One region of the Lactobacillus sp. A27 genome, then DNA from elsewhere that is predicted to be linked to it. Evidence: predicted binding sites of a transcription regulator. Region 1 holds the regulator's gene; the other holds the start of a gene.
The links. The regulator HrcA, encoded in region 1, represses chaperone genes, less so after heat shock. The targets are predictions, from matches to a motif close to TTAGCACTCNNNNNNNNNGAGTGCTAA.
Positions count from the first base shown of each region.

Region 2: the regulator HrcA is predicted to act here: its motif matches at 4,109-4,135, upstream of clpP (ATP-dependent Clp endopeptidase proteolytic subunit ClpP).

Region 1 is NZ_JAEHNT010000015.1:164-10,161, reverse strand. It holds gene lepA (translation elongation factor 4) at 1-691, opposite strand, end outside; gene dnaJ (molecular chaperone DnaJ) at 798-1,952, opposite strand; gene dnaK (molecular chaperone DnaK) at 2,034-3,893, opposite strand; gene grpE (nucleotide exchange factor GrpE) at 3,910-4,491, opposite strand; gene hrcA (heat-inducible transcriptional repressor HrcA) at 4,507-5,556, opposite strand; gene ribF (riboflavin biosynthesis protein RibF) at 5,723-6,685, opposite strand; gene truB (tRNA pseudouridine(55) synthase TruB) at 6,691-7,584, opposite strand; gene JEM49_RS02645 (ribosome-binding factor A) at 7,635-8,000, opposite strand; partial or broken gene infB (translation initiation factor IF-2) at 8,020-9,998, opposite strand, start outside.
Region 2 is NZ_JAEHNT010000032.1:52,379-73,998, reverse strand. It holds gene JEM49_RS05075 (APC family permease) at 1-1,398, shown strand, start outside; gene JEM49_RS05070 (Cof-type HAD-IIB family hydrolase) at 1,483-2,298, shown strand; gene JEM49_RS05065 (SH3-like domain-containing protein) at 2,354-3,979, opposite strand; gene clpP (ATP-dependent Clp endopeptidase proteolytic subunit ClpP) at 4,167-4,751, shown strand; gene whiA (DNA-binding protein WhiA) at 4,800-5,735, opposite strand; gene JEM49_RS05050 (gluconeogenesis factor YvcK family protein) at 5,728-6,771, opposite strand; gene rapZ (RNase adapter RapZ) at 6,782-7,663, opposite strand; gene JEM49_RS05040 (HdeD family acid-resistance protein) at 7,754-8,296, opposite strand; gene uvrA (excinuclease ABC subunit UvrA) at 8,354-11,200, opposite strand; gene uvrB (excinuclease ABC subunit UvrB) at 11,190-13,238, opposite strand; gene JEM49_RS05025 (phospho-sugar mutase) at 13,344-15,068, opposite strand; gene JEM49_RS05020 (NAD(P)H-dependent glycerol-3-phosphate dehydrogenase) at 15,305-16,324, opposite strand; gene lgt (prolipoprotein diacylglyceryl transferase) at 16,365-17,204, opposite strand; gene hprK (HPr(Ser) kinase/phosphatase) at 17,197-18,168, opposite strand; gene JEM49_RS05005 (hypothetical protein) at 18,186-18,461, opposite strand; one part of gene prfB (peptide chain release factor 2) at 18,469-19,512, opposite strand; one part of gene prfB (peptide chain release factor 2) at 19,514-19,585, opposite strand; gene secA (preprotein translocase subunit SecA) at 19,652-21,620, opposite strand, start outside.

The DNA of each region.
Region 1 (9,998 bases):
TATCGCCAGGCTTAACTACACCGTCTTCAATTTTGACAGACATAACAACACCGCGATAATCATCGTACTTGGAGTCAAAAATCAAGGCTTTAAGTGGTGCTGTAATATTACCAGATGGAGCAGAAATATCCTTTACTACCTTTTCCAGCATATCTTCGATGCCTTGGCCTGTTTTACCTGAAACTTCGGCAGCTTCTGAAGCATCCAAGCCTAACATTTCTTCTATTTCTTCCTTAGTTTTAGGAATATCTGCTGAAGGTAAGTCAATCTTATTAATGACAGGCAAAATTTCCAAGTCATCATCAATAGCCAAATAAGTATTGGCTAAAGTCTGCGCTTGCACACCTTGAGAAGCATCAACAACCATTAAAGCACCTTCACAGGCTGCAAGTGATCTTGAGACTTCGTAAGAGAAGTCTACGTGCCCAGGTGTATCAATTAAGTGGAAAATATAATCTTCTCCATCCTTAGCATGATATTTAACTTCAACGGAGTTCATCTTAATAGTAATACCACGTTGACGTTCAAGTGGCATGTCATCAAGCATTTGATTTTTAAGTTGGCGCTGACTTACTGTATCAGTTAATTCTAGAATTCTATCAGCGATCGTAGATTTACCATGGTCAATATGGGCAACTATGGCAAAATTACGAATATGCTTTTGATAATCTTTTAATTTTTCTAAATCCATAAATTTATTCACCCTTTACTATCCTTAATATTATAGCAAAGGTCCTTAATCTTATAAAACGAATAGATATACAAAAATGACATTGCCTGATGCAATGTCATTTTTCTTAATCTTCACCACTTAATTTGTCTTTAAGTCGTTCAAAAAATCCTTTTTCTTTTGGTGTAATATCTCCGCCACCATCATGAACAAAGTCAGTCAAATCTTGCTTTTGCTTTTCATTGATATGCTTTGGAATCACGATATTAATTGTAATAATTTGATCACCATTACCATTTCCGCGAAGATATGGTACACCCTGTCCGCGAAGAGTAAACTTCTTATTTGGTTGAGTACCAGCTGGAATAGTTAATTTTTGATCACCATGGACAGTTTTAACAGTAATTTCATCACCTAATGTAGCTTGAGCAAATGAAATTGGAACATCAGTATAAATGTTTTGACCACGACGTTGGAAAATCTTAGATGGTTTAATACGGTAATTAATATACAAATCACCGTAAGGTCCGCCGTTTATACCAGCCTCACCTTGGCCTTGATAGCGAAGTTGTTGGCCATTATCAATACCTGCTGGAATATCAACTTCAATAGTATTCTTTCCTTGAACAGTACCTTTACCACCACAAGTCTTACATGGGTGTTCAATGATTACACCGCGACCATGACATTTATCACAGATGGTTTGACGACGAATCATCCCTAACATAGATTGCTGAGTAACAGTCATATAACCTGTACCGTGACATTTATCACAGGTAATTGGGTGAGTGCCTTTTTCACAACCATTGCCGCCACAAGTACCACAGGTTTCACTACGAGTATAGCTAACTTGCGTCTTCTTGCCTTTAATCGCATCCATAAAGTCAATAGTCAAAGTATAGTCTAAATCTTGACCACGTTGTGGAGCAGTCGGATCTACTCTTTGTTGTCTTCCTTGACCAAAGATATCACCAAAAATGTCGCCAAAATCACCAAATCCAGAAGTATCAAATCCAGCACCGCCAAAGCCTTGGCCAGCGCCACCAAAACCACCTTGGCCATTTACACCAGCGGAGCCAAATTGATCATATTGTGCACGCTTTTGCTTATCATGCAAAACTTCATAAGCTTCGTTAACTTGTTTATATTTTTCTTCAGCACCAGGTTCATGGTTCAAATCTGGGTGATATTTTTTAGCTAACTTTCTATATGCTTTACTAATTTCTTGGTCACTGGCGTTACGATCTACGCCAAGCACTTTATAATAATCTTCTTGTGCCATTAATTGAACTCCTTATATTTTCAAAAGAAAAGAACTACTCAATGGGTAGTTCTTTTCTCCTTTTGTTTAATTATAAACCCATTACTTGTTTGGATCTACCTTATGGAATTCACCATCTTGGGCACCACCATTGTTACCACCTTGTGGGCCATTTTGTGGACCTTGAGGACCGGCTTGTGGGCCAGCTTGACCTGCAGCACCTTGTGCTCCACCGTTTTGTTGGTAAAGCTTAACTGCTAAATCTTGTGCAGCCTTTGATAAAGCATCCTTCTTTTCCTTCATTTCGTCCAAGTTGTTGTCCTTTTGAGCCTTCTTCAAAGCTTCAAGAGCATCTTCAACTGGCTTACGGTCACTATCAGAAAGCTTATCCTTAGTGTCCTTCAAAGTCTTATCAGTAGTAAAGATTAATTGATCAACTTCATTTCTAAGATCAACTTCTTCTTTACGCTTCTTGTCTTCTTCAGCATGTTCTTCAGCGTCTTTTTGCATACGCTTGATTTCTTCATCTGACAAACCGGATGAACTCTTAATAGTAATCTTTTGTTCCTTACCAGTACCCATATCCTTAGCAGATACGTTTACGATACCGTTCTTATCGATATCGAAGGTAACTTGAATTTGTGGAACACCACGTGGTGCTGGTGGAATATCAGTTAATTCAAAGCGACCAAGGGTCTTATCATCTGCAGCCATTGGACGTTCACCTTGCAATACGTGGACATCTACTGCTGGTTGGTTATCTGCAGCAGTTGAGAAAATTTGACTCTTTGAAGTTGGGATAGTAGTGTTTCTGTCAATTAACTTAGTGAAGACACCACCCATGGTTTCAATACCAAGTGACAATGGAGTAACATCAAGCAAAACGATGTCCTTAACGTCACCTGAAATAACACCACCTTGGATAGCTGCACCTAAGGCAACAGCTTCGTCAGGGTTGATTGAGTGGTCAGGTTCTTTACCAGCCCATTCCTTAACGGCCTTTTGAACTGCAGGAATACGGGTTGAACCACCGTTTAAGATAACCTTATCGATATCGTTTACAGTTAAACCAGCATCCTTTAATGCATTGTCAAATGGTACTTTAGTCTTTTCAACTAAGTCACTAGTCAATTCGTCAAACTTAGCACGGGTAAGGTCAGCTTCAAGGTGTAATGGACCAGCTTCACCAGCAGAAATGAATGGAAGTGAAATGTGAGTTGAAGATACACCTGACAAGTCTTTCTTAGCCTTTTCAGCAGCATCCTTCAAACGTTGCATAGCCATCTTGTCCTTAGACAAGTCAACGCCATTTTCATCCTTAAAGTTCTTGATCAACCAATCCATGATACGGTTATCAAAGTCATCACCACCAAGGTGAGTATCACCGTTAGTTGATAATACTTGGAAGACACCGTCACCTAATTGAAGAACGGAAACATCGAAAGTACCACCACCAAGGTCGTAAACTAAGACCTTTTCATCTTGGTCTTTGTTTAAACCGAAGGCTAATGCTGAAGCAGTAGGTTCGTTGATAATTCTTTGTACATTCAACCCAGCGATCTTACCAGCATCCTTAGTAGCTTGACGTTGTGCATCGTTAAAGTAAGCAGGAACAGTGATAACTGCATCAGTTACCTTTTCACCTAAGTAATCTTCTGAGAACTTCTTGATGTATTGTAAAATAAATGCAGAAATTTCTTGTGGTGTGTATTCCTTGTCACCAACCTTAACCTTGTAATCTGCTTCACCCATGTGACGCTTAATTGAAACAATAGTGTTAGGGTTAGTAATAGCTTGACGCTTAGCTACTTCACCAACTTGAATTTCACCATCTTTAAAAGCTACTACAGATGGAGTAGTACGGTTACCTTCTGGGTTAGTAATAATCTTTGGTTCTTTACCTTCAAGAACTGCAACTGCTGAGTTAGTAGTTCCGAGGTCAATACCAATAACTTTTGACATGTATAAACTTCCTCTCCTATTGAGCAACTACAACCATTGCTGGTCTTAGTGTCCGATCTTTATATTGATATCCTTTTTGTAAAACCTGAACAACGTGATCTTTTTGATCATCATTTTCGGCTGCTACAGTTTGAACAGCTTGATGCAATGTCGGATCAAATTTTACGTCTTCAGCTTCAATCTCAACGATGCCATGTTCTTTCAATGCTTTAGTTAATGAATCAAGCGTCATCTTAACGCCCTTCTTCAGTTGCTTGGAAACATCATCATCGGCTTCTACGCTTAAAGCTCTCTCCAAATTGTCTACAGCAGGCAAAATATCTTTAGCTAAGCTTTGAGATTCATACTTAATAAGTTGAGCTCTTTCTTTTGAATAGCGATTTTGCATATTTTGAATTTCTGCTTCGCTACGAAGATACTTATCTTCAAGCTCCTTATTTTTATCTTTTAAATCAGCCAATTCTTTAGCTAATTTTTCATCATGTTTATCATTTTTTGCTTCCTTACCTTCAGTTGCCTTTTTCTTAACATCCTTAGGTGTTGAAGCATTTTCTTTTTCATCTAAATTCTTTTCACTAGGAAACTCTTCTTTACTCACGGCTAACCTCCTCTATTATTGAAATTTACCGTAATAATCAAGTAACTTCTTGGCTAATTCATTTCTGAAGTATTCTAGAAGCCCTATCATTTGAGAATACGGCATATTTGTTGGCCCAAGTAAAGCTATTGTTCCTTTACCATGGGAGCCGACACTATATTCAGCTGTCAGCAAACTATAATTTTTTAATAAATCATTCGGCAATTCAGATCCTAACTTTACCTTAACTGGGTATTTTTCAGTCTTAGGATCAGCCTTAATATTCATCAAATTAGAAAACAAATTATCTCGATCAATTAATTCATAGAGTGAACGTATATCATTTACATTATTCTCAGTTGTATTGTTCAATAGATTAATTTGTCCATCAACATACATCTGCTCACTAGCCGCATCTTTTAACACGTCTTCAACTAAGCTAAATAATTCGTTAGCATGATCACTACCTAATTCGTTTTTAGCAAGTTCACTTAGCAATGAAACATTAATTTCCTTTAAACTCTTGTCAACTAATTGGTCATTAATCATTCGAACCGCTTTTTCAATTTCTTCACCATGAATATTATGTGGTAAAGCATAAACTTGATTTTGGACATTGCCATCACTCGTCACTAGAATTGCCATCACTTGTCTAGAAGACAGGGGAACAATCCTAAAACCTGTAATTTTAACATCCCTACTCTCAGGTCCTTCAGCAAAAGCAGTGTAATTAGTTAAATCAGATAAAATGCGTGCTGCTTCTTGTACGATTTCATTCACCTGATGAAAAGGTCGATCTAATTGTGTCCCAATCGTGTTATAAACAGACTCTGGCAACTGAAGCGGTTCAACTAAATTATCAAGATAATAACGATATCCATCACTTGACGGAATTCTTCCGCTAGAAGAGTGTGTCTTCTCAATTAAGCCTTGATCTTCTAGGACCGCCATTTCATTTCGAATAGTAGCGCTTGATACTTTAATTGGTAACTGCTTCATCACCGTCTTAGAGCCAACAGGCTCATGCGTTTGTGTGAAGTCTGTAATAATTGTTTTTAAAATAAGCTCTTGACGCTCGGTCAACATAATAATCGCCCTCACTTTTAGCACTCGTAATTCTCAGGTGCTAACAATTAATATGATACTATAAATTAGCAGAAAAACAAGAGGAGTGCTAAAATTTCTTCAAATTATTTCAAAAAATAAAAACTGAAGAACTTAGTTCAAAATTGCTAAGTTCTTCAGCTTCTCGTTACGCATTACTTCGTGCTTCTTGTGCAAAATAATGTTCAATTTCTATTTGGTCTTTCTCTAATTGTTTTTTCAATTCTTCAAGGCCGCTAAATTTAATTTCGCCTCTAGTATATTTATACCATTTAATTTTTATTGGCTGATCATAAATATCCTGTTTAAAATTAAATATATATGATTCAATAAAAATTTGTTCAGGTTGGCCAATCGTTATATTATAACCGACACTAGTCATAGATTCATACCACTTTCCAGCTACCTGCGTTTTAGTGGCATATACTCCTATTTTGGGAATTACCTTATGACTAGCCCAAACTAAATTAGCTGTTGGGAAGCCTAATTTATGGCCATTTCTTTTACCATGACCAACGATCCCGCTCATCACATAATGGTGACCCATTAATTGAAAAGCTAATTCCATCTTACCTTCCCTAATTGCCTGTCTAATTTCAGTTGAACCTATTTTTTTACCATTAAAAATCTGCTTAGGCATAACGAAAATTTCAAATCTATCCTTCGCAAATTTTGGTAAATTCTTCATATTAGCAGTCTCTTTAGGACCATATGTATAATCAAATCCAGCTACTACTGTATCTGCATTGAGTTTAATTATTACATTATCTACAAAACTCTGTGCATCTATCTCGCTAAACTTTTTAGTAAATGGCATTACGGCTAGATAATCTACACCTAGTTCTGCCATTTTATCTGCCTTTTCATCTAAAGTTTCTAAATACTTAAAGTCTTTTTTGGCAGCATAAATTTCCTTCGGATGACGATCAAAAGTTAATACTACTAATGGTAATTTCTTTTGATCAGCTATTTTTTTGGCTTTATTGATTAAGCGTTGATGACCTAAATGAACGCCGTCAAAAAAACCTAAGGCTAGAATAGTTTTTGAAGATATGATATTTTCGCTAACTGGATAAGTTAAATGAATGATTTTCACAACTAATCCCTTCATTTCAGTTATTCATTTTGAATCAACATTAAACTTGGGCGATATAATTTTCCCTTATTCTCATAAATCGCCTTGACTTTTTTATTGTACCTTAATGCGACTTTTTTAGCATCTATTTCTAACGAAATACCTGCTCCATTTTTCACTTTAAGCCATTTTCCTTCACTTAGATCAATTTGAGGATAGTCTTTAAAGAAAGCGTCAATTGGTTGAATCAATTCTGCAGCTTTTTCAGGATTCTCTTCAATTTCACTTAACTTAACGGCCTGAGAAATATCAAAACCTGAGCTAGCTACTCTTCTTAAGTAAGTCATAACTGCTGGGCAATTCATTTTCTCGCCCAAATCATTTACTAAGGATCTAACATATGTACCTTTACTACATTTAATTTTAAAATCAAATTCTTCTTGTCCATCTTTTTCATTGAATGTAGGTTTATTGGTTAAATCATATTGTAAAATATCAACTTTACGTTTTGGTCGCTCTACCTCAATACCTTCTCTAGCATACTCATATAAATGCTTACCATTTACCTTTACGGCTGAGTAAATTGGTGGTACTTGTTCTATTTCCCCTAAAAACTCATTCATATGATTCTGAATATCTTCAGAAGTAAATGCCTTGGTTAACTTGGTCTTTTTCAAAACTGTGCCAGTTGAATCATAACTGTCAGTGGCATATCCAAAAAGACCACTACCAATATATTCTTTAGGTCTAGTATGCATAAGTTCAATCAGTTTAGTTGCTTGTCCAATTGCAATAGGTAATACACCTGTTACCTCGGGGTCAAGTGTACCCGCATGTCCAATTTTTCGGATATGCAGAGCTTTGCGTAAATGATAAACTACATCAGCACTAGTCATCCCTTTATCTTTATCGATAACTAAAATTCCATTTAACATAAATAATCCTTTTCTATCTAAACGAAAAAAGCGCCTAAACGGCGCTTTTTTTATTTACTTGCCCGTTCAGCATCTTGCTTTTTAACTTCTGCAATTAAACGGTCAATTTTACTACCATATTTTACTGAATTGTCTCGTTTAAAAATTAATTCAGGGACTTTATAAACGGTTAAAGTTTGTCCTAATAAGTGACGCATCATACCTTTAGCCTTTTCTAGTCCTTCTTGAACTTCTTTTTCCTTATCGGCATTTTCAGTTAAAAGACTATAGTAAACAGTTGCATATGAAAGATCATTCGTACATTCCACTGCAGTGATAGTTACTTCACTCAAACGAGGATCACGAATATTCTTTTGTAAAATTTTGGTTAATTCACGAAGAATTTCTCCTTCAACACGACCAATTCTATGCTTCATGTTTGCCTCCTAAAAATTATTACTTAGGTTCAACTTGTTGCATTTCGTAAACTTCGAATTCGTCGCCGACTTTAATATCGTTGTAGTCTTTGATAGTTAAACCACAATCGTTACCTTGCTTAACTTCTTTGGCATCATCTTTAAATCTCTTAAGTGAAGCAATTTCACCATCGTATTTAACAATACCATCACGAATAACTCTAATTTTGGCGTTATTCTTAACCAATCCCTTATCAACAAAGGAACCAGCAATAGTACCAACCTTAGATACTTTCCAAGTTTCACGAACAGTAAGGTTACCGATAACCTTTTCTTCGTAAGTTGGTTCAAGCATACCCTTCATGGCTGCAGTCACATCATCAATTGCCTTGTAGATGATACTGTACAAACGAATGTCGACGCCTTCAGTTTCAGCTTGACTCTTAGCAGTTGCAGTTGGACGAACATTAAATCCAATGATAAATGCATTAGAAGCACCGGCTAAGGTTACGTCTGACTCATTAATAGCACCTACACCTGAGTGAATGATGTTAACACGAACGCCTTCAACTTCAATCTTTTCAAGAGATTGTTGCAAAGCTTCAACAGAACCTTGAACATCAGCCTTCAAGACAATGTCAACTTCCTTCATATTCTCCTTCTTCATAGTATCGAAGAGGTTATCGAGAGTGACATGTTGAACATTTTCACGAGACTTTTGCAAAGCTTGTTGTGCTCTAGCTTCACCAACTGAACGTGCTGTCTTTTCATCCTTAAATTCAACTAATTTATCAGCTGATTCTGGAACGTCATTCAAACCAGTAATTTCAACTGGTTCAGATGGAGTAGCCTTTTTAACTTGACGACCACGATCGTTAGTCATAGTACGAACACGGCCAAAAGTATCACCAACAACAATTGGATCACCAACATTTAAAGTACCTTGTTGAATCAAAACGTCGGCTACTGGTCCACGACCACGTGATAAGCGAGCTTCAATTACAGTACCAATTGCCATTTCTGTTGGGTTAGCCTTAAGTTCCATCACATCAGCTTGAAGCAAGATCATTTGTAATAAATCATCAACATTTTGACCAGTCTTAGCTGAGATATTTACAAAGATGGTGTCACCACCGTAATCTTCAGGAATTAAATTATATTTCATCAATTCTTCAGTTACGTGTTGTGGGTTAGCACCTGGCTTATCCATCTTGTTAATTGCTACAATAATTGGAACATTGGCGCTCTTAGCGTGGTCAATAGCTTCAACAGTCTGTGGCATAACACCATCATCGGCTGCAACAACTAAGACAACAATATCAGTAATTTCAGCACCACGTGCACGCATGTTTGAGAAGGCTGCGTGTCCAGGAGTATCTAGGAAAGTAATCAAGCGGTCATCAAGACGAACTTGGTAAGCACCGATCTTCTGGGTAATACCACCAGCTTCATGAGCTGAAACATGGGTATGACGCAAACGGTCAAGCAAAGTAGTTTTACCATGGTCAACGTGCCCCATAATAGTAACTACAGGTGGACGCTTAACTTGATTCTTAGACTTCTTAGAAGCTTCCATTCTCTTGTCATAAAGAGTATCAATATCAGAAATATCTTCATGAACCTTTTGCTTAGCATTAATACCGTATTCAGCTGCTAATAATTCGATGGTATCCTTATCCAAAGATTGGTTTTGGTTAGTCATCACACCAAGCATGAATAATTTCTTAACAATTTCAGCTGGTTCACGGTGAATCAACTTACCAATGTCTTGAGCGTTCATACCTTCTTCATATATTAAAGTTTCTGGTAATGGACGTTCCTTACGCTTAGTAGGTTGCTTCTTTGGCTTTTGTTCTTGTTGACGTTTCTTATTCTTACGACGTTTTCTTTCTGAACGATCAGAATGTTCATTATGATTATTAAAGAATTGGTTCTTACCTTTACGTCCTGGCTTACCCATATTCTTACCGCGACCATTGCCACGTTTTTCATCTTTAGGAGGCTCAGGAATAGAAACCT
Region 2 (21,620 bases), on a different contig from region 1:
TGGACTACTCTGGCAATGATGGCGTTCTCCACTGTTTGGGGATTTGGTAACGTTGTTAATGGGTACGTCTACTTTGATGGAACAAAGGTCATCTTCAGTTGGGTAGTCATGTTCCTTCTCTACTTTGTTCCCTATGCACTGATGGTTGGTGAACTAGGTGCTACATTCAAAAATACCGAAGGTGGGGTATCATCTTGGGTAAATGCCACAATGGGTGCAAAATGGGCATATTATGCAGGTTGGACTTATTGGGCTTGCCACGTCGTATATATTTCTAGTAAAGGTACCGGTGGCTTAAGAGCTATGGCTTGGGGCATCTTTGGTAACACCAGATGGTACGACGGATTACCTACTGCTTGGACACAATTTGCAACATTAGTTGTATTTTTATTCTTCTGCTGGGTAGCAAGTCGTGGTATTCCTGTATTAAAGGGCTTAGCAACTATCGCAGGTTCTTCAATGTTCATCATGTCAATTTTGTTTATCATCATGATGTTTGCCGCTCCGGCTATTAATCCAGGAGCAGGATTTTACCACATTGATCTTAATTGGAAGAATTTAATGCCAACTTTCAACGTTAAATACTTTACTTCTCTTTCAATCTTAGTATTTGCCGTTGGTGGCTGTGAAAAGATTTCGCCTTATGTTAATAAGGTAAAAGATCCTTCCAAGAATTTCCCTAAGGCAATGATGGCATTAGCAATCATGGTTATGGTATCAGCAATTTTAGGTACCTTTGCCATGGCATTGATGTTTGATCCGAAGGTCGTTAATGCTAATTTGAATGAATATATTTCAAATGGTGCCTACATGGCCTTCCAAAAACTAGGCGAATACTACCATGTTGGTGGATTATTCATGTACATCTACTCATGGTGTAATGTAATTGGTCAATTCTCCACCTTAGTAATTAGTATTGACGCACCGCTTAGAATGCTTTTGGGAAGTAAAGAAGCAAAAGAATTTATTCCTAAAGGTTTATTCAAGCTTAACAAGCATGGTGCTTATATCAATGGTATTTGGATGATCGTTGTTTTATCAGGTGGTTTAATTGCTATCCAAGCATTTGTTCCTAACGCACAAGCTGTAATGGCTCAATTAGTTAAGTTAAACTCAACTACCATGCCACTTCGTTACCTTTGGGTATTTGCAGCTTATATTGCTTTAAGAAAGCATCAAAAATCATTTGAAACCACTTATCAAATGACTAAATCTCAGGGATTAGCTTATACCGCAGGTATTTGGTGTTTCTTAGTTACTGCAGCATGTTGTATTTTTGGTATTTATTCACCAGATCCATTTACATTAATGCTCAATATCTTAACACCAATCATCTTAATCGCATTGGGATTGATTCTTCCTGGTATTAAAAAATATCAAGAAGCAAAGGCCAATTAGATATAGATATAACAAAAAAGACCGTTGACAGCGGTCTTTTTTTATTTTTTAATTTCATTTAGATTAAAAATGAGGTGGAAAAATATGACATTACCTTTTAAAGCTGTTGCAGTTGACATGGATGGGACATTCTTAGATGATCGTAAGCAATTTAATCATGAACAATTTGATCAAATACTTACGGAATTAGAAAAAAGAAACGTTCATTTTATCGTAGCTTCTGGTCGGCCATACACTAGATTAAAGCAAGACTTCGGTGATTTTGCTGAACGCATGGATTTTGTTTCTCTCAATGGTTCTATGCTAGTTGTTAACGGTGAAATAGTTGCTTCTTATCCGCTAAAACGTGAAACTGCTCTTAGTCTACTTAAAGAAGTCAGTGACAAATATGGTAAAGTAGCTCCTATGGTCTTCGAAACCGATGTAGCCTACTTCCACAAAGCTATTCCTAAAACTGAGCGTGACTTCTTAGCATACTTCGCTGGCAAAAGTGCAGTTGTTGATCATTGGTCAGATTTACCCAACAAGGATATCTTGCAAATCACTTTTAGTTTAGACAATTCTAAGGCGCCAGAAATTGAAAAAGAATTCAATGAAAAGCATGAACAAAAAATTTCTGCATTTGGATCTGCTAATACTGCTATTGATACTAATGTTTATGGTATCAATAAAGGCGCCGGTTTAAAGCATTTATTAGCCAAATTAAACTTAACTGGTGATGATCTAATCGCATTTGGTGATGGCGGCAACGATATTGCTATGCTTGATTTTGCAAAATACTCTTATGCTATGGCTAACGGGATGCCAAGTGTTAAAGAACATGCTAAATATATCGCACCTGCCAATACTGAAAATGGTGTCTTCAGGGTCCTACAAAAATATTTAGACGCTGAGAAATAGATATACAAAAAAGGCAATGAACCTAAACGTTCACTGCCTTTTTTAATGAAATAAATTATTTGGTCAACTTTTCTGTACTTTCAAGTAATTCAGCACGTTGAGCTAAATTCATGTAAAGTCTGTTGTTTGAAACAGCGATACCTTCAATTTCACGACCAGTGTGGAATTGATAAGTATCCTTGACTTCACCATTACGAGCAATTTTAGCAATTACATCGTTAAATGCAAGATAGAAGTTGTCATTCTTAGCATCGTATGTGAAACCTTGAGTATAAGTATTTGAAACAATACCAGTCTTAGTTGCACCTACCATAGTTGGGTACCAGTTATCACCTTTACGGTTGAATTCCCAGTATTCAGTTTGGTTCTTTTGCTTGTTGTAAAGAGTTGTATACATCTTGTGATCACTTACAATAACACCATCGTGGAAGTAACGGCCTTCTGAGTCGCTACCATTCCAGCATTTGAATGTCCAAATCTTATTAATGCACATATCGCTCTTACGGATTTGAAGCAATTCTTCTGATCTATTGCTCTTATATGATGTCTTATTATCATAGTTAACTACATAAATATACTTATCAGTTGCGCCCATAGCTTGACCGTGACCAATTGGGATATATGGACTTACCTTAATATTTTTAACGTAAGAATTGAACTTCTTTTGAGACATATCAAGCAAGTATTGACCATTAAAAGCATTAGTCAAATGGTTTAAATTATAAGCAATGATGTGACCATTAGAAATTTTAGTACTGCTGAGTAAACTAGTGTAAAGCCAGCCGTCTGACATAGCAATACCTTCTGGAATATGACCTACACGGTTAATGTAATCGTCGTCTTTAATGTCTCTAGCAACACTAAGTAAAACTGGTTGGAAGAAACGAGTCTTAAAGGTCATATTACCATTATCAGTAGTGTAACTGTGCTTTGCTTTATCCGGAGCAAAGTCAGTCTTAGTTACGTAGTTAGATGAACTACCATAGTAAGTCTTCCAAGATTTTAGGTCACCACTAAATGGTTGTGCTGAAACACTATCTGCATCAGCAACGCCTTCTTTAGTACTCTTTCTTACAGTAACTTTTACAGTAGCTTTAGCACTACCATAACTATACTTAACCTTGTAAGTACCTGGTTCAGAACAATCAATTGCATCTTCAGAAATTGTAATATCTTGGGTAGGAATAACGGTTCCCATATAGTTAGTTACATAACTAACTGCATCTTCTGGAGCAAAATCAGAATGACTATTTCTTACTAAACTTACAGTCTTAGGAACAGCAATAGTGTTTCTAGTAAACCAGTTTTGGTTAACATATCCTACTTTACGGCCATTAACATAAATGCGCCAGTAGGTACCGTTGTGAGTTTTAATTCGTTGATCAGATTGAATATGAGCATATTGATAGTCACTGGCATCTGCTAACTTCTTAACAGGCTTACCATTCTTAATGCTCTTATAAACATTGTAATGTTTATTACTACCTACTTTAACCATCAAATCGTAAGAAGTACTGGTTTGAACTGGCCCCTTTTTAGCAGTTGAACTATCTTTAGCTTTGTCTGTTTTAGTAGTTGACTTAGAATTAGCGGCAAAAACAGGATTTGAATAACCCATTAATAAACCAACACTAACTGCAACAGCTGATGTTGCAGTTAAAATCTTATTTGTATATTTCAAGCTTGTCCTCCTACAATATTACAACAATATTTTACATAGTTATTATAATATATAAACAATATTCTCAAAAATACAATTTGAATACAAGTAAATCTCTTTATTTGACACTTTTATTACGAAGTGATTTAATTAGCACAGTACTTAAAAGAGTGCTAATTAATACGAAATAAATTTAGGAGGCAAATATATGCTAGTACCTACAGTTATTGAACAAACTGCTCGTGGTGAACGTGCTTATGACATTTACTCACGCTTATTAAAAGATAGAATTATTATGTTGAGTGGCGAAATTAACGACCAAATGGCTAACTCAATTATTGCTCAATTGCTTTTCCTTGATGCACAAGATAACACTAAGGATATTTCGCTTTACATTAATTCACCAGGTGGTGTAATTACTTCTGGTCTTGCAATTATGGATACTATGAATTTCATTAAATCAGATGTATCAACTATTGCAATTGGTATGGCTGCTTCAATGGCTTCTATTCTTTTGACTAGTGGTACTAAGGGTAAGCGTTTCGCATTACCTAACTCTACTGTACTTATTCACCAACCTTTAGGTGGAGCACAAGGTCAACAAACTGATATTCAAATTGCAGCTAACGAAATTTTAAAGAGTCGCAAGAAGATTAACGAAATCTTACACGAAACTACTGGTCAACCTTTGGAAAAGATTCAAAAGGATACCGAACGTGATAATTACTTAACTGCTGAAGAAGCTAAGGAATACGGTTTAATCGATGAAATTATGGTTAATAAGAAGAAGTAATCATAAATTATAATCAAAAGAGGATTTACGTGTGCAAATCCTCTTTTTTTAATCTCTCAAATTTTCAGCCAATTCATGTAACTTTTTGAATCGATGATTAACACCAGATTTTGAAATAGGTCCATCCGGAATTTGATCCGCTACTTCTTTTAAAGTTAATTCTGGATGAGCTAATCTAAAACGTGCTAAAATCTGTAACTTTTCTGGTAAGCTGTCGATTCCTTTTTCTTTTTGAATCAACTGAATATCTTCTACCTGTTTTGCAGAAGCGGAAGCCGTCTTTTTCATATTAGCTGTATCACAATTAACCAAACGATTAACCGAATTACGCATGTCTCGCATGATTCGTAAATCTTCAAAATTTAGCATAGCATTTAATGCTCCAACTACATGCAAAAAATCTCCGATTTTAGCTGCTTCTTTAAGGTAGACAATGTAACCTCGACGACGTTTCGTCATCTTAGCATTCAAATAAAAATACTCATTCATCAACTTAGCTAAATCTTCATTATGATCTTCATAAGTTGAATAAATTTCTAAATGATATCTACTAGTCTCAGGATTATTAACGCTACCGCCAGCTAAAAAAGCACCTCTAAGATAAGACATTGCACCTTCCCGTGACTTCATAATTCTCTGTGGAATTCTGGTAACTAATCCTCGAGCAGGATCCCAAATATTTAAGTTTTCCAATATTTCTTGCACGTCACGATTAAGTCGAACTAGATACTGATTATTCTTTTTTAATTTCATCTTACGAGAAACAATCAATAATGGTTCAATTCCATATGCAACTTTAATCAGTTTAAAAATTCTTCGTGCAATAGCGGGATTTTCTGTAGTGATATCTAGACTAAATTGATGATCATGAAGATTTAAAACCCCATTCATTCGCAAAAAAGCAGCTAACTCTGCTTTAGCATGCTCTGGATGCACCTCAAGCGAAGTTAGCTCCTTTTTGACTTCACTAGCATAACTAGCCATTATTTTCCTTCATTCTTTTACGTAACATTGCCTCAAATGCCAAATTCATTATTTCCTTTGCTACTTTTTCTCCATCATGAAAGACCAACCCGTGTCGTTGATCAATAAAATCATCGGTAATAACACGACAATTTTGCGCTCTCAAACCATTAAAGTCATTCTTAACAGGTTCAAGATATGCATCATAATCCTCTGGGTGAAATTTACTCATATCAATTTTAGCTCCGTTAACTAAAGCTGTATTGATATAGTTTCCACCTAAGTGACGATTGATTACCTCCACGTGCTCTGCATCGCTAAAGTGATCAGTTTCTCCACGTTGAGTCATGATATTACAAATATAAACTACTTCAGCCGGGGTTTCTCGAACCGCTTCACCTAAATTAGAAATCATCAAATTAGGCAAAATAGAAGTAAATAAACTACCTGGACCTAAGACAACTGCATCTGCCTGCATTATCGAAGCTAAAACAGGTAAAACTGCTTTAGGTGTGGCATTCGAATTAGTATCTGTTACCCAAACACGTTTGATTCTTTTATCTTTTGAGGTAATCTCCGTTTCCCCGGCTTCCGTGGTACCATCAATAAACTCGGCGTTTAACGTTAAAGGTTCGTTAGATGCTGGAAAGACGTGGCCGTCGACCTTCATCATTTTAGATAAAGATTGAACAGCATCAAAAATATTCCCATGCATTTCATTCAAAGCTGCAATGATCAAGTTACCAATAGCGTGGCCTGAGAAGAATGCATCAGATGAATCAAACCGATATTGAAAAATGTCTTTTTCTTCTTGTGGCAAATCACTTAAAGAAACTAACACATTTCTAATATCACCCGGTGGAACAACGTTAATAAAATTTCTGATAGAACCAGATGAGCCACCATCATCGGATACCGTAACAATGGCAGTAATTTCCGCATTTTGATCTTTCAATGCATTTAGAATAACTGGTAACCCAGTACCACCACCGATAACTACCACCCGCGGACGTCTGCCTTTAATTACGCGCACAATTCGCGTTTCTCCATATGACATCGCGATATACCTACTTTCTAATGTAGCGACTTACCTCACGGTGAGTTATATCAACTGGATATTTTTTGGATAAGTCACGAGCAAGTTGTTGTGCAATTGATACACTACGATGTTGACCACCAGTACAACCAATTGCAATTGTCAATTTTTCTTTTCCTTCTTTAATATAACCAGGAATAGCGGTTTCTAATAAATCCAATAATTTTTGATAGAAAACCTGTGTCTCTTCTTTATTCATTACATAATCAAAGACACGCTTATCTAATCCTGTGAATGGACGCAACTCCGGAATATAGAATGGATTAGACAGAAAACGCACATCCATTACAATATCCGCATCAATTGGCATGCCATATTTAAAACCGAATGACATTACTTCAATTGAAAATGGCTGACGCTTACGGTCACTGAAAGTATTAATTAACTTCTGTTTTAAATCTTTAGTAGATAAATTAGACGTATTAATGATGTAATTTGAACGATTTTTGATTGGCATCAAAATACGACGTTCTTCTTGAATGCCATCTAACAAACGTCCCTTACCATTATTAGCTAGTGGTGGAAGCCGTCTAGTTTCCTTGTAACGTGCTACTAACACATCATCTGAAGCATCTAAAAAGAGAATAGTAGCTTGAACGGTGCCATTATCTTCGAGTGAATTTACCTCATCTAATAAATCTGTATAAAAAGTTTTAACACGTAAATCAATTACTACTGCTACCTTATGGAAATCATTTGAATTATTAATTAAATCCCAAAAGCTTCCCAATAATGTTGGTGGCAAGTTATCAACTACGAAGTAACCCATATCTTCTAAATCATGAGCCACAACAGTTTTGCCTGCCCCACTCATTCCTGTAACAATTAATAATTGTTTCTTATCATCAGCCATTGTTAGCCCTCCTTCTGTAAATTATATCATACCGGGTGTTCCATTATAGTGCAAAAAAAAGAGACCATCGCAGCCTCTTTTTCATAATTATTAACGGTGCATAAATGCAACGACTATTTCATTGATACCAAATACTAACAACCAAAATGCAACTAACCATACTAAACTCAAAGCTGCAAAAAGTGGGTTAAAGATCAAGAAAATAGCAATAACTAAACTTAGAATGTTCAAAACTAAGTTAAAGATAAAGTATCCTGTTGAAAAGTCACGCAAGTGCCATGAAAAGGCAATTCCGACAGCTGAGTCGACAAAGAACCAAATTGCAAATAAATATGCAATGGTCAATCCACCAATATCATATGAGCATAAGAACAAAATACCCACAATGATATCTAAAATACCTGAAATAAGTGCTACCCAACTACGTGCAAAGAAAGCACGAAAACGTGAATAACCAGCAAGCCATACTAAACCTTGCAAAATTGACAAAATACCAAAGATTAATACAAATGCATGCAATCCCTTGGCTGGATGTCTAAGAAGCAAAAAAGCAACAACAACCATTAATACACCAGCGATAAATGCGCCCCAATCGAAGCCACGATTATCTCTAGAACTTGAAAAAATGTCCATTATTCGTCCTCCTTGGTGCCTATTTTACACTTATTCGAGGATAAAAACACTTACGCATTACTTTTTATTTTCCGCATCCCTAGTTAACTTAGTATCACGCTTTAAAACCGGCTTTAAATATTGACCAGTATAGCTTTCTTTCACCTCCGCTATTTCTTCAGGCGTTCCTGTAGCAACAACGTTACCGCCACCTTCACCGCCTTCAGGTCCTAAATCAATAATCCAGTCAGCGTTTTTAATCACATCTAAATTATGTTCAATTACTAGAACAGTGTTTCCTTCATCAACTAAACGCTGCAAAACTTCAAGCAAACGCTTAATATCATCGGTATGCAGACCTGTCGTTGGCTCATCCAAAATATAGAAATTCTTACCAGTTGATAATTTCTGCAATTCTGCAGCCAACTTCATTCTCTGGGCTTCCCCACCTGATAAAGTTGTAGCAGATTGACCTAATTTAACATAGCCTAAACCTACATCAACAATAGTCTGCAATTTACGTGCAATTTTAGGAATATTTTCAAAGAACTTGCATGCTTCATTAATTGTCATATCAAGCACTTGAGCAATATTCTTTTCACGATAAGTTACTTCCAAGGTTTCTGAATTATAACGACTGCCATGACAAACTTCACATGGGACATACACATCTGGCAAGAAATTCATTTCGATCTTAATAATTCCGTCACCATGACATGCTTCACAGCGGCCGCCTTTAACATTAAATGAAAAACGAGCCTTAGTATAACCTCTCATTTTAGCTTCATTTGTTTGAGCAAAAAGCGTACGAATATCATCGAAAACGCTAGTATAAGTAGCCGGATTACTACGTGGGGTACGTCCAATAGGACTTTGATCAATATCGATGATTTTTTCAATATTTTTATAGCCACGAATTGACTTATATTTACCTGGCTTAGTTGAATTATGATTTAACTTTTGCGCTAATGCTCGCTTTAAAATCATATTAACTAAAGTTGACTTACCTGAACCAGAAACACCACTCACTACGACAAATTTTCCTAAAGGAAAATCAACGTTAATATTCTTTAAATTGTTTTCTTGTGCACCGGTAATAGTGATCTTCTTACCATTACCCTTGCGGCGTTTTAATGGCACAGGAACAAACTTTTTTCCCGACAAATATTGACCAGTCAAAGACTTAGGATTTTTCTCCACTTCTTCTGGTGTACCTTGAGACATTACCTTACCGCCGTAAACGCCGGCGCCTGGTCCCATATCAATCAGATAATCGGCTTGGCGCATAGTCTCATCATCGTGTTCAACCACAATCAAAGAATTGCCTAAATCACGCATTCTCTTAAGTGAAGCAATCAAACGATCATTATCACGTTGATGAAGTCCAATTGAAGGTTCATCTAAAACATACATAACTCCTGATAAGTTAGAACCAATCTGGGTAGCCAAACGAATACGTTGAGCTTCCCCACCAGATAAAGTATTAGCAGAACGAGAAAGGGTCAAATAATCTAATCCAACGCTGTCTAAGAATGAAAGACGATCACACACTTCTTTCAAAATTGGTTTAGCAATTACAGTTTCTTGTTCACTTAATTTGACGCTCTTAAAGAAATCTAAGGATTTATTGATTGAAAGTTCAGAAGCTTCAGCGATATCCTTGTCCATTACCTTTACAGCCAAAGCTTTTTCATTTAATCGCTTACCGTGACAAGTTGAACAAGTCAGCTCTGTCATATACTTGCCCATCACATCGCGCATAAATTTGGACATTGGATGTTTATAGCGTCTTTCAACATTATCCATTACCCCTTCAAAAGGCTGGGTTGTGTCATTAACGCCAAAATCCCCTGTAACATGAAATTTCACTGGCTTAGTTGAACCGTGAAGAATCGTTTCTCTTTGCTTTTTAGTTAATTTATTAAAAGGCTTGTCCATTGGAATATCAAGTGCTGCACAAGCTTGTTCTAACATTTCAGTGTAATAATTAGACGTCTTCCATGGAGCTAACGCACCTTCTGCCAAAGTTTTGGTCTTATCAGGTACAACCAAATCTTCATCAACGGCTAAATTCATCCCTAATCCATCACAATCAGGACAAGCACCAAATGGCGCATTAAATGAAAATAGTCTTGGCTCCATTTCGCCTACTGTAAAACCACACTTAGGGCAAGCATAATATTCAGAGAAGTTAAGCATCTCCCCGCCAATAACATCAACATTCATGTAGCCATCAGATAAACGAAGAGCTGATTCAATTGAGTCAAACAAACGAGATTTAATACTATCTTTCACGATTAAACGATCCACAACAATATCAATATTATGTCGCTTATTTTTAGCTAAATTAAACTCTTCTCCAATTTCGTGCATCTCACCATCAACAATAACACGAACATATCCAGCACGTTGTACTCGTTTAAAAACTTCCTTGTGTTCACCGCGTTTAGCACGAACAACGGGAGCTAACAATTGGATTTTAGTTCTTTCGGGTAAAGACATGATTCGGTCTACCATTTGATCAACCGATTGTCGTTCAATCAAAGTTCCATCATTCGGACAAATTGGATGACCTACACGAGCCCATAAAAGACGTAAATAATCATTGATTTCGGTTACTGTTCCGACAGTTGAACGTGGATTATGTGATGTGGTTTTTTGATCAATTGAAATAGCGGGATTCAACCCATCGATTGAATCAACATCTGGTTTATCCATCTGGCCCAAGAATTGTCTAGCGTAACTAGAAAGTGATTGTACATAGCGTCTTCTACCCTCTGCATACAAGGTATCAAAAGCTAAAGAACTCTTTCCAGAACCTGATAGACCAGTAACTACTACTAATTGGTTTTTAGGAATAGTTATATCAATATCCTTTAAATTATGTTCTCGTGCACCACGAATAACGATCTTATCATTTACCATTAAAAGCTTTCCCCTTTTTTGTCTTTGGTTTTCTAGATGACTTTTGTAAATCGATAATAGCATCCCGTAAGTTTGCTGCCTCTTCAAAGTCCAACTTTTTAGCGGCTTCCTTCATCTGCTCTTGCAAATTCTTAATCATCGTCTTCTTTTGACTAGCAGTCAATTCATCGAAGTTCAAATCGGCAAAACTATCAGACTTTTTATCTTTATCATCACTTGATGGCTTCGTAATAGAAATTACATCTTGAACAGGCTTGATAATTGTCTTAGGTGTAATTCCATGTTCTTTATTAAACTCTTCTTGAATCTTACGCCGTCTCTTAGTGGCATTGATTGCGGCTCTCATAGAATCAGTAATCGTATCGGCATACATAATTACTTCACCATTTGCATTACGAGCCGCACGACCCATTGTTTGAACTAGCGGACGATACGCACGCAAAAAGCCTTCTTTATCTGCATCCAAGATAGCTACCAGTGAAACTTCTGGCACATCAATACCTTCACGTAACAAGTTAATTCCGATTAACACATCAAATTTACCTAAACGTAAATCACGCAAGATTTTCATTCGCTCAAGTGTCTTAATGTCAGAGTGCAAATATTGCACTTTGATTCCCAGATCCTTTAAGTAATCTGTCAAATCCTCTGCCATCTTTTTGGTCAAAGTAGTAACAAAGACTCGTTCATTGCGATCAATTCGTTTATTAATTTCGCCAACTAGATCATCGATCTGCCCTTCAATCGGCCTTACTTCAATCTTCGGGTCTAGTAAGCCTGTTGGCCGAATAATTTGTTCAACCTTATGATCAGTTCGCTCTAATTCATAATCACCTGGCGTAGCAGAAACATATAGTATTTGATGAACATGCTTTTCAAATTCAGATAACTTAAGTGGACGGTTATCAAGCGCTGATGGTAAACGGAAACCATAATCAATCAACGTCTGCTTACGATTGCGGTCACCATTATACATCGCACGAATTTCGGGCATAGTCGCATGCGATTCATCAATTAAAATCAAGAAATCATCAGGGAAGAAATCTAGCAAAGTATAAGGCGGTTCTCCAGCTTTTCTCCCTTCCATGTGACGAGAATAATTTTCAATTCCGTTGGTATAGCCAACTTCACTCATCATTTCCATATCATATGTAGTACGTTGCTTAATTCTCTCGGCTTCAAGTAGCTTGCCTTCGCCTTCAAACTTCTTTACCTGAATTTTCATTTCTTTAGAAATCTCTTTAAGCGCGCGCCGCAATTGTTCATCATTAGTCATAAAGTGCGTAGCTGGGAATAAAGAGATACTTTCTCTTTCACCAATTACTTCTCCAGTCAAAGAGTCAATTTCAACAATGCGATCTATTTCATCCCCGAAAAATTCGATACGATAAGCATGATTCGAATTACCAGCTGGGAAAATTTCTACCACATCGCCGCGAACACGGAAACGTCCCCGTTGAAAATCGATATCGTTGCGGTCATATTGCAAGTTTACCAAATCACGCAATAATACATTACGATCATATTCTTGACCTTCATGAATCATCAAAACGCTACGGGCATATTCTTTAGGATCACCTAAACCATAAATTGACGATACAGAAGCTACGACAATAACATCGTTACGCTCCATTAAAGCTGAAGTAGTGGCGTGTCGCAACTGATCGATTTCATCATTGATAGCCGAATCCTTTTCGATATAAGTATCGGATTGAGGAACATAAGCTTCTGGCTGATAATAATCGTAGTAAGAAACAAAATACTCAACTGCATTATGAGGAAAGAAACTTTTAAACTCGCCATAAAGTTGACCTACTAAAGTTTTATTATGCGTAATTACCAAAGTGGGCTTATTCAAGTTAGCAATAATATTGGCCATAGTAAAAGTCTTACCAGTACCAGTTGCACCCTCCAAAATTTGTTCTTTATAGCCTTTTTTAAAGCCGGCAGTTAATTTATCAATAGCCTGCTCCTGGTCTCCAGCAGGTTTAAATTTAGATACTAATTCAAATTTGCGATCTTTTTGTCGTTTAATCATGGTCAAAAACTCCTCATGAAAAAAGTTGGACCAAATTGTCCAACTTTCTAATTAGTATTTATATTTTACTACCACGAACGTGTTTTCGCACGAAATATGCCCATTTTATTTAAGAAGTTCAGCTAAAGCTGCTTGGTAGTCTTGTGCAGCCTTCTCTGCAGTTGCGATATCCTTCTTATTTACACCAACATAAGCCTTGATAACTGGTTCAGTACCTGATGGACGAAGAGCAACCCAAGTTTCATCATCTAAGAAGTACTTCAATACGTTTGATTCTGGGAATTCTTCAAGTGGTGTAACATTACCATTTTCAATAGTTTCTTTCTTCAAGAAGTCTTGAATCTTGTTAACTTTGACACCATTGATTTCGCTTAAATGTTCATCACGCAACTTGCTCATGAGGGCTGCCATCTTCTTTTGACCGCCGATACCTGGCATTTCGATAGCCTTGGTAATTTCATAAGCTACACCGTACTTCTTCCAGATTTCTTGCAAGCCATCAAAAACAGTCATGTCCTTAGAAGCATAGTAACTAGCAACTTCGGCAAACATCAATGCACCTTGCATAGCATCCTTGTCTCTAGCAAATGGTTTGAATAAGTAACCATAACTTTCTTCAAAGCCCATGAGGAACTTAGCATCGCCAGCCTTCTTCATGCGGTCAACTTCTTCACCGATATACTTGAAGCCAGTCAAAACGTGTTTAGTCTTAATGCCAAAATCTTTTGCAATCTTAAATGGTAAAGCACTTGAAACAACTGAAGTAACGATTTCATAATCGCTAGTCAACTTGCCACTTTCTTTCATATGAACAAGCAAGTAGTAAGCCATCAAAGTAGCAATTTGGTTACCAGTCAAAACTTGGAAGTCGCCATCAGATTTTCTAACAGCTGCACCCATTCTATCAGCATCTGGGTCAGTAGCAATGATTACGTTAGCATTAACTTCATCAGCTAATTTAAATCCAGGCTTGAAGACATCACGATATTCCGGGTTAGGCTTAATTGTAGTTGGAAATTCTGGGTCAATGATTGATTGACTAGGAACTGGAATTACATTGTCAAAGCCACCTTGTCTAAAGGCACGATCATAAAGCATCTTACCTGTACCATGAAGTGGTGTGTAAATAATCTTTAACTTATCAGCATTTGCTTTAACCATTTCAGGATCAACAGTTACTTGCTTTAATTCATTCAAATAGTCTTCATCAACATCTTCACCGATTAATTGCAAAGTACCATTTGCCCGTAATTCTTGGACAGGTGCTGCCTTTACACTAAAAATGTCAGTTACTTTTTGAGCATATGCAAATAAACGATCTGCGTTTTCTGGTGCCATTTGTGCACCATCTTCACCATAAACCTTGTAACCATTATATTGCTTAGCATTGTGAGAAGCAGTGATATTAATACCTGCAAAAGTATGCAAATGACGAACAGCATATGAAAGTTCAGGTGTTGGTCTTAAATCATCAAACAAATATACGTGAATCCCGTGTGCACCTAAAATACGTGCTGCATGTTCCGCAAATTCTCTTGAGTGATATCTTGAATCAAATGAGATAGCTACACCGCGCTTTTTAGCTTCTTCACCATTTTCATCAATCAATCTTGCTAAGCCTTCAGTAACTCTGCCAACTGTAAAAAGATTGATTCTATTAGTTCCGGGTTCAAGACGACCTCTCATTCCGGCAGTCCCAAAATTGATATCTTGACCAAAGGCATCTTCAATCCATTTTTCATCTTTACCTAAAGTATCTAATTGATCCTTTAAATAATCAGGTAAATTATTAGCATTTTGCCATTCTTCAAAAACTTCTTTTGCTTTCATATTTTCCTCTATTCATCAAAATAAATACGTATCGGATTTTAAAGCTGTCTTTAACTTTTTATTATCTAGTAACAATTATAAAACTTCTGCTTTATTAATTTAACGCTTTAACTACTAAAAAGTCATTTTTTTATTCCATTTTTGGCTGGAATGACTCTGTCTTTTCTGATCTATATTATTAACAATAAAAGACATGCTCATCTGAACATGTCTTTTTATCCTTATTTTATTAAAAATTAAAGGCGAATTTCTGGCTTAGGATCTCTGCCCATCATTTGCTTAATTTCTTCAGCTACATCAGTGTTTTCGTAAAGAACACGGTAAATAGCTTCACAAATTGGCATATCGATGTTCTTTTCTTCGCTAAGTTCATGAACGGCTTTAACAGTAGTTGCACCTTCTACAACTTGACCCATGTTTTCAAGAACGTAATCTAAGCTCTTGCCTTCACCGATTTGTTTACCGGCACGCCAGTTACGTGAGTTAACTGAAGTACAAGTTACGATCAAGTCACCAATACCTGATAAACCACTAAAAGTCATTGGCTTAGCACCAAAGTAGTTAACACCTAAACGAGTAATTTCAGCTAAACCTCTAGTCATAAGTGCTGCCTTAGCATCATCGCCGTAGCCTTGTCCTACTAAAATACCAGCTGCAATGGCGATAACGTTCTTAACGGCACCACCAACTTCTACACCAACTAAATCATCATTTGTGTAGAAACGAACATAATCATTTGAGAAAATCTTTTGAACTTTCTTAGCATTTTCTTCATCAGTTGAAGCACATGCAATAGCAGTTAAATCTTTTTGAGCTACATTTTCAGCATGACTTGGACCTGAAATAGCTACGATCTTATCTTCATCATTTGGATAAACTTCTTCAGTCAAGATTTCTGAAATAAGCTTCTTAGTACCTGGTTCAATACCTTTAGTTGCAGTAACTAAAAGTGGCTTAGCACCTGTCTTGTCCAATACCTTACGTACATTCTTAGCAACAATTCTTACTGCCTTAGTTGGTAAAACAAATAAAACTAATTCTGCACCATCAAGTGCTTCTTCAAGGTCTCCAGTAGCCTTAGTAGTTTCATTTAATTTCCAATCTTTCATGTAGTGACTATTGGTATGAGTTTTATTAATTTCTTCGTTAACACTATCAATGTTACCGTAAAGAGTCACATCGTTTCCGTTATCGGCTAACATTGAACCTAAAACTGAACCCCATGAACCATTACCTAAAACTGAAATCTTTGTCATTTTTTCTCTCAAACTTTCTATATTGAAATTTTTATCTAAACTAATCTCTTGTATATGGATATTTTAACCCACTGCCTTGCAAATACCACTTTGGTTTAACTACTTTACGACGATAAATCCATAAAATAATTGTTGCAATAAATAAAACCAAGCTCAGTGCCTGCGATACACGAATCATTCCAAAAGCATACAAACTATCCGTTCTCAGACCCTCGACAAAGAATCTTACTACACTATACCAAAGAAGATAAGTCATGAAAACTTCTCCTTGTTTAAAGACATGTTTTCGATGACGCAGAGCCAGAATTAAAATTAATCCTATCAAGTTAAAAAAAGACTCATAAAGAAAAGTAGGTTGATAATATGTCCCACCTATTTTCATCTGCTGAATAATAAACTCAGGCAAATGAAGACTTTGTAAAAAATGAAGGGTAGTTGGACCACCATGAGCCTCTTGATTTACAAAATTACCCCACCGACCTAAAATTTGAGCGGCCATTACACCAGGTGTAATAATATCTAGCATCAAAAAAGGTGGCAACATTCTTTTGTAACAAAAAATCAAGAGTACTATTAATCCTGCAATTAATCCGCCATAGATGGCAATTCCACCATGCCAAATAGCAATAATTTGATCTGGATGTTGAGAATAATAGCCCCATTCAAAAATTACGTAATATATTCTAGCACCTACATAGCCTAATGGCACGGCCCATAAGAGTAAATCAATAAAATCATCACTGATTATTTGTCTTTTCTTTCCTTCCTCAATGGACATCCACGCAGCAAGTACGATTGCTACGGCCATAATAATACCGTACCATTTTATGCTTAAATTTCCTAATTGAAATGCAACTGGATTAATTACCATATTAATCATTATGATGTGGTTCCTTGTTCGTATCCTCTTTTGAATGTTCTAAAATTAAACTGGTCAAATTATTATCAAAAGTTTGTGCAGCATCGTAACCCATTTGCTTAGCTCTAAAGTTCATCGCAGCTACTTCAATAATACTTTCAATGTTACGTCCGACCTTAACTGGAATATTAACCTGTGGAATAGGGACGTTGCAAAGCGTACGTGCATTTTCTTCAAAGCCTAAACGATCATAGTTAGCCTTAGGATCCCAGTTAACCAAGTTAATTACCAATTGAATCTCAGTTCTGCTCTTAACAGCACCGGCACCAAATAAGTTCATTACATCAATGATCCCGATACCTCTGATTTCCATCAAATGACGCAAAATCTTCGGAGCTTCACCTACAACAGTGTTGTGATCTTTTTGGAAGGCATCTACTCGGTCATCCGCAATCAAACGGTGGCCTCTTTGAACCAAACCTAAAGCCGTTTCAGATTTACCAACACCAGAAGCGCCGGTTAGCAGGACACCCATACCTTTAATTTCAACCAAAACTCCGTGAATACTAGTTCTTTTAGCTAAACGCGCACGTAAATATTCAGTCAAAATACTTGAAATATAGGTGGTTGATTCTCCAGTCCGCAAAATTGGAATCTGAGCTTCTTCTGCGGCTTCCGCTAATTCTTTAGGCACAGGTAAAGAACGTGATATCAAAAAGCATGGTGTAGCCTTAGTAGCCATTTTATTAAATACATGCATTCTAATATCGTGGTCTAATCTAGCAGCATATGAGATTTCAGTACGACCCAATAATTGAATACGTTGTGCAGGATAAAAATCAAAGTATCCCGTTAACTCCAATCCTGGACGATAAATATCAGAAACATATATTTCATCATCTTTAATATATTCATGTCCTTGATACACCTCAAGAATACTTTTATTGTCTTCAATTAATTTGCTTAATTTTACTGCATCGGCCATAGTTTTTTACCTCCCAACTATTTATCGATATCTTTTGTAGTCACATTTTTAGCTTGTTTGCGGGGACGGGATTGTGACTGAGTGGAATTAACATTTTTAAACCAATCATAGTAATTACCACTACTTGGCATATTATTCTTATTTTTTCTTCCCGTAAACCCAATCAACCAAATAATTGCGATTGCAATTAAAGCGACTGGCAACAATAGAATAAATGCTTTAAAAAAGACAAATAATAAACTTAATATGATTAACGCTATTAAAACTAACGTTACAATGCCTAAAAAACTCATCTTTCATTTACTCCGGATTTTCTTGACTAAGAAGCCATTGCAAATATGAATAAATAAATGGCTGCAGTTTTCCATCCATTACGCCATTAACATCTGCAGTTTCATATCCTGTGCGTAAATCTTTAACCAAGTTATATGGATGGAAAACGTAAGATCTAATTTGAGATCCCCAACCGATTTCTTTTTGATCACCTTTTAAAGCCTGCTTTTGCTTCCGCTTCTTCTCCTCTTCTAAGTGAAAAAGCTTTGCTCTCAATTCATTCATTGCAGTTTCACGGTTTTGAAGCTGCGAACGCTGAGCCTGAGAAGTAGTCACAATGCCTGTAGGCAAGTGAGTAATTCTTACCGCACTAGAAGTTTTGTTAATGTGCTGTCCACCAGCACCACTAGAACGATAAACATCAACTCGTAAATCTTTAGGATCAATATCAATTTGAATACTGTCATCTATTTCAGGAATCACTTCTACTGAAGCAAAAGAAGTGTGCCGTCTTTTGGCCGCATCAAAAGGTGATATTCTAACCAATCGGTGAACTCCATTTTCTGATTTGAGCATCCCATAAGCATTTTTGCCGCTTATTCTAACGCTTACGCTCTTAAGTCCAGCTTCTTCACCAGGTTCATAATCATTAATCTCAAACTTAAAACCTGCTGCATCACAATATCTTTGATACATCCGGAAAAGCATTTGACCCCAATCCATCGCTTCAGTACCACCGGCACCTGGGTGGATTTCAAGGAGTGCATTATGACTATCGTATTTACCTGATAACAATAAGTCTAATTCATAATTATGAAACGCTTCTTGCAGATTTTTTAAATCAGTTTCTACTTCTTGATGCAAATCTGGATCTGGTTCTTCACGTAAAAGTTCAAGCGCAGTGGTTTCATCTTCATAGCCCTGTTGCAATTTCAAAAACGAATCACGTTTTTCTTTTAACAGATTATTGTCACTAATTAATTTTTGCGCTTTCTCTTGATCATTCCAAAAATCCGGTTCAGCCATCTTTGCTTCATTTATTTCGATGCTTTCATCAATTGCATCTAAGTCAAAGAGACCCCCTAAAGTGATCTAGGCGTTTCTTTAATTCGTCTAGCACACTTTGAATTTCACTAATTTCCATTTAAACTCAATTCCCTTTACTAATAATTGCAAAAAAAGGGAAGCTGTTAACTCCCCTCTTTCTTTATTAACGACTAAGATTTTGTCTAATTTCAGCCTTCATGAACAAACGAGTTACATCAAATTCAATATTTGAAATCATTTCTTCAAACATTCTGTAACCAGAATCTTGATATTCAACAAGTGGATTAAGTTGTCCATAACCACGAAGTCCAATTGATTGACGCAATTGATCCATTGCATCAATGTGATCAGTCCAGCGATCATCAACAACACGTAAGATAACAACTTTTTCGAATTCAAGCATTTGACTAGGATCGCCTAATGCCTTTTCCTTATCTTCAAAGTTCTTTTCCACAATGTCGTATAACTTCTTCTTTAAGTCCTCGACACTAATAGTCTTAAAGTCAATTGAATCTGTAACTTGTTCAGAAGTTAAACTTGAAGAAATAAAGTCGCGCAATGAATCAAGACGCCATTCGCTTCTATCGCCTTGAGTAAACATATCAACTTGACTATCAATTGTACGGTGAATCATCGGAACTAAAACATTCTTTAATGATTTATCAGCATTAATTACTTGCATTCTTTCACCGTAAATAATTTCACGCTGAATACGCATAACATCATCGTATTGCAAAGTTTGCTTACGAGTATCGTAGTTGTTACCTTCAACACGCTTTTGAGCTGATTCAACTTGGCGAGTGATTAAACGACTTTCAATTACCTTATCATCATCATTGTCTGATAAACGATCCAAGAAGTCTTTAACACGGTCTCCACCGAAACGCTTCATCAAGTCATCTTCAAGTGATAAGTAGAAACGAGTGTAACCTGGGTCACCCTGACGACCAGAACGACCACGAAGCTGGTTATCAATACGACGTGATTCGTGACGTTCAGTACCAATTACGGCTAAACCGCCAAGTTCCTTAACACCAGGCCCAAGCTTAATATCAGTACCACGACCAGCCATGTTAGTAGCGATAGTAACAGCTCCACGTTGACCGGCATTCATAATAATTTGAGCTTCTTTTGCGTGATTCTTAGCGTTTAAAACAGCATGTGGAATACCTGCTTCATCAAGCAAATTACTCAATCTTTCTGAACTCTCGATGGCTACAGTACCAACTAGCACAGGTTGACCTTTAGCATGGCGCTTCTTAATTTCTTCAACTACAGCATGGAATTTTGAATCCAAAGTTGGATACAAAATATCAGGCATATCTTTTCTAGCAATTGGACGGTTAGTTGGAATTGTGATTACCTGCATATTGTAGATTTCACGAAATTCTTCTTCTTCAGTCTTAGCAGTACCAGTCATACCAGATAACTTCTTGTACATTCTGAAGAAATTCTGGTAAGTAATTGTAGCTTGCGTCTTTGATTCTTCTTGAATCTTAACGCCTTCCTTAGCTTCAATTGCTTGGTGTAAACCGTCTGAGTAACGACGTCCTTCCATTACACGACCAGTGAATGAGTCAACGATTAAAACTTCGCCGTCTTGAACAACGTAATCGATATCCTTAAGCATGATGTAGTTAGCACGAAGAGCTTGATCGATGTGGTGAACCAACTTTTGGTTTTCAACATCATATAAGTTTCTTAAACCAAAGTGCTTACATGCCTTTTCAATCCCAGTTCTAGTAAGAGAAATGGTCTTGGTTGGCCAATCGATCTTATAATCGCCATGATCTTCGTCATCATCTGCATCGTCATCGCTCTTATCTTCAGATAAAGTCTTAACAAAGCGATCTGCACGAATATAGTCACTATTTGCTTGTTCAGCTTCACCAGAAATAATCAAAGGTGTTCTAGCTTCATCAATCAAAATTGAGTCAACTTCGTCGATGATGGCGTAATTAAGTGGACGTTGTACCATTTGCTCTTTATAAACAACCATGTTGTCACGCAAATAGTCAAAGCCTAATTCTGAATTAGTTGAATAAGTAACATCACAATTATAAGCTTCACGCTTTTCATCTGGAGACATTGAATTTAAGTTCAAGCCCACAGTTAAACCAAGCCACTTGTAA